2 regions of the Ensifer sp. Root558 genome follow, and region 1 is predicted to be linked to the other one. Evidence: riboswitches for the same ligand, from Rfam matches in the RefSeq annotation. Region 1 holds a riboswitch; the other holds the start of a gene.
What was found. A riboswitch is a leader RNA that binds a small molecule or an ion and turns the genes downstream of it on or off. The one in region 1 is predicted to bind thiamine pyrophosphate.
Positions count from the first base shown of each region.

Region 2: another riboswitch for thiamine pyrophosphate. It lies ahead of thiC (phosphomethylpyrimidine synthase ThiC); the one in region 1 lies ahead of thiD (bifunctional hydroxymethylpyrimidine kinase/phosphomethylpyrimidine kinase).

Region 1 covers NZ_LMGC01000007.1:114,706-118,116, forward strand. The annotation lists gene ASD63_RS10485 (glycosyltransferase family 4 protein) at 1-1,229, shown strand, start outside; gene thiD (bifunctional hydroxymethylpyrimidine kinase/phosphomethylpyrimidine kinase) at 1,253-2,128, opposite strand; TPP riboswitch at 2,246-2,349, opposite strand; gene ASD63_RS36580 (CatB-related O-acetyltransferase) at 2,942-3,411, shown strand, end outside.
Region 2 covers NZ_LMGC01000037.1:121,837-125,247, forward strand. The annotation lists gene thiC (phosphomethylpyrimidine synthase ThiC) at 1-1,458, opposite strand, end outside; TPP riboswitch at 1,549-1,677, opposite strand; gene ASD63_RS31600 (sigma-54 dependent transcriptional regulator) at 1,775-3,139, opposite strand; gene ASD63_RS31605 (ATP-binding protein) at 3,143-3,411, opposite strand, start outside.

The DNA of each region.
Region 1 (3,411 bases):
CTTCGCATGGTCTTCACAAGGCGCTGAACGGCCTGTCGGGTGTGGAATCGATCTACCTCGCCCGCGTCGGCAATCCGGTTCCGCGCCATGGCGCCTCCGCGCTGATGAGCCTGCGTCTCGCCATGGACGAAGTGCTCTACCATGCCGAAGACTTCGACCATTTCTTCCTCTCCAACGGCGATACGGACGCGATCCGCCGTGACCTCTTGCGCTTCGTCGGCGACATCAAGCCGGACGTCATTCACTTCCATCATATTCTCGGCTTCGGCCTGGAGGCGCTCTATGCCGTTCGTGATACCCTGCCCAAGGCACGCATCGTCGTGACGTTCCATGAGTATCTGCCGATCTGCCACAATCACGGGCAAATGGTGAAACGCCCCTCGGGCCAGCTTTGCAACGGCGCCTCACCGATCAGTTGCCACACGTGCTTCCCCGAAATCCCGGTGTCGCGCTTCGTTCGCCGCGAACAGTTCGTGCGCGGCATGCTCAATCTCGCCGACGCCTTCATTGCGCCGAGTGCCTTTCTCGCCAACCGCTATGTCGAGTGGGGGCTCGAAGCCGCAAAGATCTTCGTGATCGAGAACGGCATCGTCATGGGCGACAAGGCGCCAGCCCGCGAATTGCCGTCGCCGACGGCCCGACGCAACCGCTTTGCCTATTTCGGGCAGATGACGCCATTCAAGGGCGTTCACGTGTTAATCGACGCGGTATCACGGGTGCCCGACGACATCTGGGGCGATGATTCCTCGCTGATGATTTTTGGCGGGAACCTCGAGCGTCAGCCAAACGACTATCAGGAGAAGGTAGCGAAACTCATCGAGGACGCCGGTCGTCGCGTCCGCTTCTATGGCGCCTACCAGAACCAGGACATGCCAAGGCTGATGCGCTCGGTCGACTGGGTGGTAATGCCCTCCGTCTGGTGGGAGAACTCCCCTGTCGTTATCCAGGAAGCGCTGCATCACGGCCGGCCGATCCTGTGTTCAGACATCGGCGGCATGGCCGAAAAGGTTCGCGACCGGCTGGACGGCCATCACTTCCGCGCCGGGAGCGCCCAGGATCTGGCGGACCGCCTGATCGACGTCTTGGCCGCCCCGCGGGCATGGGACAATCTGCGTGCGACACTTCGACGACCGACGAGCCACGTCGATTGCGCACGCGAGCATGTGGCGCTCTATCGCAAGATGCTCAAGGGCGAGCAACCGGCCCTGCCGAGCGCGGCAGTGGCCTGAGGTAAGCCCGAAGCCCACACTGCTCAGCCAGATCGCGAAGCACGGCCAAGAGCGCCCTGGGCTTCGGCTACGTTCGATGCCGCGGCGCCCGACCCTTTGTCGTCGCCCCACCAATGATGAAAATGATGCACCGGCCCCCGCCCCTGGCCGATGGCCAGGCCATCGGCTGCCACCAGCGCGGCATGCAAGTAGGCCTTGGCTGCCACAACCGCATCGTCAATCGGCATACCCTTGGCAAGCCCCGACGCGATTGCGGCCGATAGGGTGCACCCGGTGCCATGATCATTGCTGGTTTCGATCCGTGGTCGCGACAGGTTGAGGACATCCTCCCCGCTATAGAAAATATCGATAGCATCCCTGCCCTTGGCATGTCCGCCCTTCATCAGCACCGACCGCGCGCCGAATTTCAGAAGCATCTCGGCCTGGCGCGCGATCTCGGTTTCGGTTTCGGCGATCCCGCGTCCGGTCAACAGCGCCGCCTCGGGCAGGTTCGGCGTCAGAATGAGCGCGAGCGGCAACAACTCCTCCTTGAGCGTCGCGATCGCGTCCGGTTGCATCAAGTGATCGCCCGAGGTCGCCACCATCACCGGGTCTATGACAGCCAGCCGGTCGTAGCGCTTCAGACCAGCCGCGATCACCGCGATCGTCTCGCGCCGCGACACCATTCCGATCTTCACCGCACCGATGGCGAGATCGGAAAACACAGCGTCGATCTGAGCCGTAACGACAGTCGGGGAGATATCTTCCACCGCAGAAACCCCGCGAGTATTCTGCGCGGTGACCGCGGTGATCACGCTTGCGCCATAAACGCCGAGCGCCGAAAACGTCTTCAGGTCCGCCTGAATACCAGCCCCGCCGCCGCAATCCGAACCTGCGATGGTAACGGCGATCGCAGTCATCTGGCCACCTGTATGAGGCTTGAGCCTTCTATAACTGATTCAAAAACAGACAGCAGCAACGCGATCTCCCGCAAACGGACGGAGACCGGACCAAGGGGCGCGAAAACGGTTGGTGAGCAGAAGGGCCCTCGCCGTTCCTACGCCGGTATGATCCGGATCAGGTTCAAGGGTCTGGCTCACCGCCATCTCAGCACCGTGACAGTGCGCCCCTCGGCAGGAAGAATGCTAGGGGCGGATGACTCGGGTTGTCAAGGGCCGGAGTTTGGAGCTCGAATGCGTGGTTCGATGGAATTGGCCAGAATTCCAAGCTTTCACAAGCACAAAAAAGGCCCCTATTGCCGCTAGAGCGCAAGGGGCCTTTTGTCTGAGCGTTCGACTTCACAGACACGCCGACATTACTTTTTTCATCCGACAAGGCAAGCGGTAAGCACACACATGTATGTCAGAAACCTGAGAACCCGGTGTCGGATTTCGGCTGGATACACCGTCCTGGAGGGCGCTTTGGATCTACCAGTTTTCAGAGAATGCATTTGACGGTTCAAACAGGGCTGCACACCGGTAGTGGCAGGCAAGGGTGAGAAAGATAATTCCCCCCGCAGTACCGCGGTACGACAGGGTGTTGATTTTCCATTATTCTGACGACGATCGGAGAATTTCTTGTTATCGCAAGCGCCAGTCGCCTAGAAAGCGGCCGACCGCTTCTTCACAATTTGCCACGGCTTGAAAGGAAGGATATGCATCGGCGGGCAGTGCGCCTACAGGGCGCCTTGGTCGTCAAAAAAGGTTGGATGAGAAGTTTTGTCGCAGACAGTAGTGGAAAACGAAAAGCAGATTCTAAAGTTCGGAGCCGCAATTTCGTCTCTGAGGGGCATCGCCGCACCGCTCGAATTCGAAGCCCCGGTCAACGTGATGTCGCCCATCACCGAGGCAACCATGATCGGAGCGTATTCCTACATCGGACCGGGCGGCGAACTCTGTGGTGCGCGTATCGGCCGCTTCTGCTCGATCGCCGCCCGTGTGGTCATCGGGCCCTTCGAACATCCGACGGATTGGATTAGCACGCACCCCTTTCAGTTTGGCAGGTCAAGAAAATTCAAGTTCTGGTCTGAAGCCACCGAATTTCGTTTCAATCAGTTGGAGTTAAAACCCGCACCACATATCGGCAACGACGTCTGGATTGGGGATGGCGCGCGGATCATGCGCGGGGTGACGATCGGCAATGGAGCGATCGTTGCTGCAGGCGCGGTTGTGACCAGGGATGTCCCATCCTTTGCGATCGTGGG
Region 2 (3,411 bases), on a different contig from region 1:
GACGTCGTTGCGATCGGGAAGACCGAGATGCTCCTTCGGCGTGACGTAGCAGAGCATGGCGGTGCCGAACCAGCCGATCATCGCCGCGCCGATGCCCGACGTGATGTGGTCGTAGCCGGGCGCAATGTCCGTCGTCAGCGGTCCGAGCGTGTAGAACGGCGCCTCGCCGCAGACGGCGAGTTGCTTGTCCATGTTCTCCTTGATCTTGTGCATCGGCACGTGGCCGGGGCCTTCGATCATCACCTGACAATCCTTGGCCCAGGCGATCTTGGTGAGCTCGCCGAGCGTTTCGAGTTCGGCGAATTGTGCCGCGTCGTTGGCATCGGCGATCGAGCCGGGGCGCAGGCCGTCGCCGAGCGAGAAGGAGACGTCATAGGCGCGGCAGATGTCGCAGATTTCCTCGAAATGCTCGTAAAGGAAGCTCTCGCGATGGTGATGCAGACACCACTTGGCCATGATCGAGCCGCCGCGCGAAACGATGCCGGTGACGCGATCGACGGTGAGCGGGATGTAGTGCAGCCGGACGCCGGCATGGATGGTGAAATAGTCGACGCCCTGTTCGGCCTGCTCGATCAGCGTGTCGCGATAGACTTCCCAGGTGAGGTCCTCGGCAATGCCGTTGACCTTTTCCAGCGCCTGGTAAAGCGGCACGGTGCCGATCGGAACCGGCGAGTTGCGGATGATCCATTCGCGGATGTTGTGAATGTTGCGGCCGGTCGAAAGGTCCATGACGGTGTCGGCGCCCCAGCGCGTCGCCCAGACCATCTTTTCGACCTCTTCCGCCATCGACGAGGTGACGGCGGAGTTGCCGATATTGGCGTTGATCTTCACCAGAAAATTCCGGCCGATAATCATCGGCTCGGATTCCGGGTGATTGATGTTGGCAGGCAGGATCGCCCGGCCGCTGGCGATTTCCTGGCGCACGAATTCGGGTGTCACGTGATCGGGGATGTGGGCGCCGAAGCTCTCGCCGTCGCGGACTTTCGCACGCGCCGCGTCGCGGCCGAGATTTTCGCGGATCGCCACGAACTCCATTTCCGGCGTGATGATGCCGGCGCGGGCATAGGCAAGCTGGGTCACTGCGCGGCCGCCCGTGGCCTTCAGCGGCGCATGCTGGAACGGGAAGGTCGGTGTCAGCCTGTCGCCGCTCACAAAGCCGTTGTCCTCGGGGCGGACCACGCGTCCCTCATAGGTTTCCACATCGCCGCGGTCGACGATCCAGTTGCGGCGCAGCCGCGGCAGGCCGTCCTCGATGCGGATCTCGGCGTCGTCGGCGGTGTAGGCGCCGGAGGAATCATAGACCGTAACCGGTTGCTCGCCCGACGTCGGGTGGAGCGCAATCTCGCGCATCGGCACGCGGATATCCGGATGAAGCACGCCCGGCTTGTGGATCTTGCGGGAGGCCGGAAGCGGTCCTTGCGTGACCGTGAGGGCTGCGGGTTTGGTGGCAATATTCATGACGAGGCTCCAAGTTTGCAATTGGAGACCCAGTTCTGATGCCGGAAAGATGAAAGACGCTCCGCCAGATGCTGGACGCACGGAATCCTGGCTTCGATATCTGCACCGTCCCTACGCCAGTATGAACTGGATCAGGTTCAACGGGTCACTGCGCCACAGCCGGCAAGCCGGCCATCCAGCAGAATCTCAGCCCCTTGCGGGACCCCCCTGGTGAATGCCTAGATCATAGCCATCGATCGGCCCGGGTCGTCAAGCGTGAATTCGCCTGCCGACAAAGATGCACCTATTGCGTGTGGTGACGGATTCGGGTTTGACGCTAGCGGCCGGCCTTTTCCGGTGCGGCCCGCTCGGCGTAATCGGCACGGTTGATGCCGTGGCGCTGGAGCTTGTCGTAGAATGTCTTGCGCGGAATGCCGAGCGCCTCGATCGTCGCCTTGACGTCGCCGCGCTGAGCCCGCAACACCTCTTTCAGGATCTCCGCCTCGTAGCGTTCGAGCCGTTCCGGGAGCGCAAATCCAGGCTGTTCGGCGGGCGCAATCGGCTGTCCCAGCGGACCTTCGACACCAAGCGCCACGCGTTCTGCAAAGTGCGAGAGCTCGCGCACATTGCCCGGCCAGGCATGCGTCATCAGATGTCTCTGCACGGCCGATGTGACCACAGGCGCGTCGCGCTTGAAGCGCTCGGCCGCCCGGGTCAGGAAGTGCGAGAAGAGCAGCGGGATATCGTCTCGGCGTTCGCGCAGCGGTGGGATCGACAGCGTTACGACATTCAATCTAAAGTAGAGGTCTTCCCGGAAATCGCCGCGCTGCGCCGGGTCGCCAAGATCGATTTTGGCAGCCGCGATGACGCGGATATCGACCGGACGAACCTGGTTGGTGCCAAGCGGCGTGATTTCGCGCGCTTCCAGAACGCGCAGCATCTTCACTTGAGTCGCCGGTGGCATCGCCTCGATCTCGTCGAGGAACAGCGTGCCGCCGCTCGCATGCTCGATCCGGCCGATGCGCTTCTTCAAGGCGCCGGTGAAGGCGCCCTGTTCGTGGCCGAAGAGTTCGCTTTCGATCACCGTTTCGGGCAGCGCCCCGCAATTCAGCGCCACGAAGTTGCCGTTGCGGCGTCGGCTCCAATTGTGGAGCAGCGTCGCCACCACCTCCTTGCCGCTGCCCGTCTCGCCGGCGACGAGCACGTCGACATCGGTATCGGCAATGTGCCGGATCGTCTGGCGCAAACGTTCCATGACCGGCGTCTGGCCGATCAGCGGCAGGCTGTCGCCGGCCGTCTCGGCGGCCCGTTTCAGCGCGCGGTTTTCCATCACGAGCCGGCGTTTTTCCAGCGCGCGATGCACGCTCTGCACCAGCCGGTCGGCGGCAAAGGGTTTGGGGATGAAGTCGTAGACGCCATCCTGCAGCGCCTGCACTGCCATCGGGATGTCGCCATGGCCGGTCACCAGGATCACCGGCAGATCCGCGTCGAAAGCTTCGATGCGGCGGAAGAAGGCGAGGCCGTCGATGCCCGGCATGCGGATATCGCTGACGACGACTCCGTCGAAATTCGCATCCAGCGTCTTCAACGCTTCGGCAGCGCTGGCAAAAGGGGTAACGGCGAGGCCGGCGAGTTCCAGCGTCTGCGTCATCGCCTTGCGCAGATGGTTGTCGTCGTCGACGAGATAGACGGTCGGCTGCATCGCTCAGGCCCTCTTCAGGCGAACCGTGAAGACGGTGCCCCTGTCGCTGGTTTCGACGGTGATATCGCCGCCATAGTCGGCGACGATCTCCTTGGAGATGGCAAGGCCGAGGCCGAGCCCTTCATCCTTCGAGGTGTTGAACGGCGTGAACAGATCCTCGTGGATGTGCAGGGGAATGCCTGGGCCGTTATCGGCAACGACGAGCAAAACCGTCCCGGACGGGCTGTCCTCGCAGCGCACGCGGATCTCGGCGTCGCTGCGCGTGCCGAGCG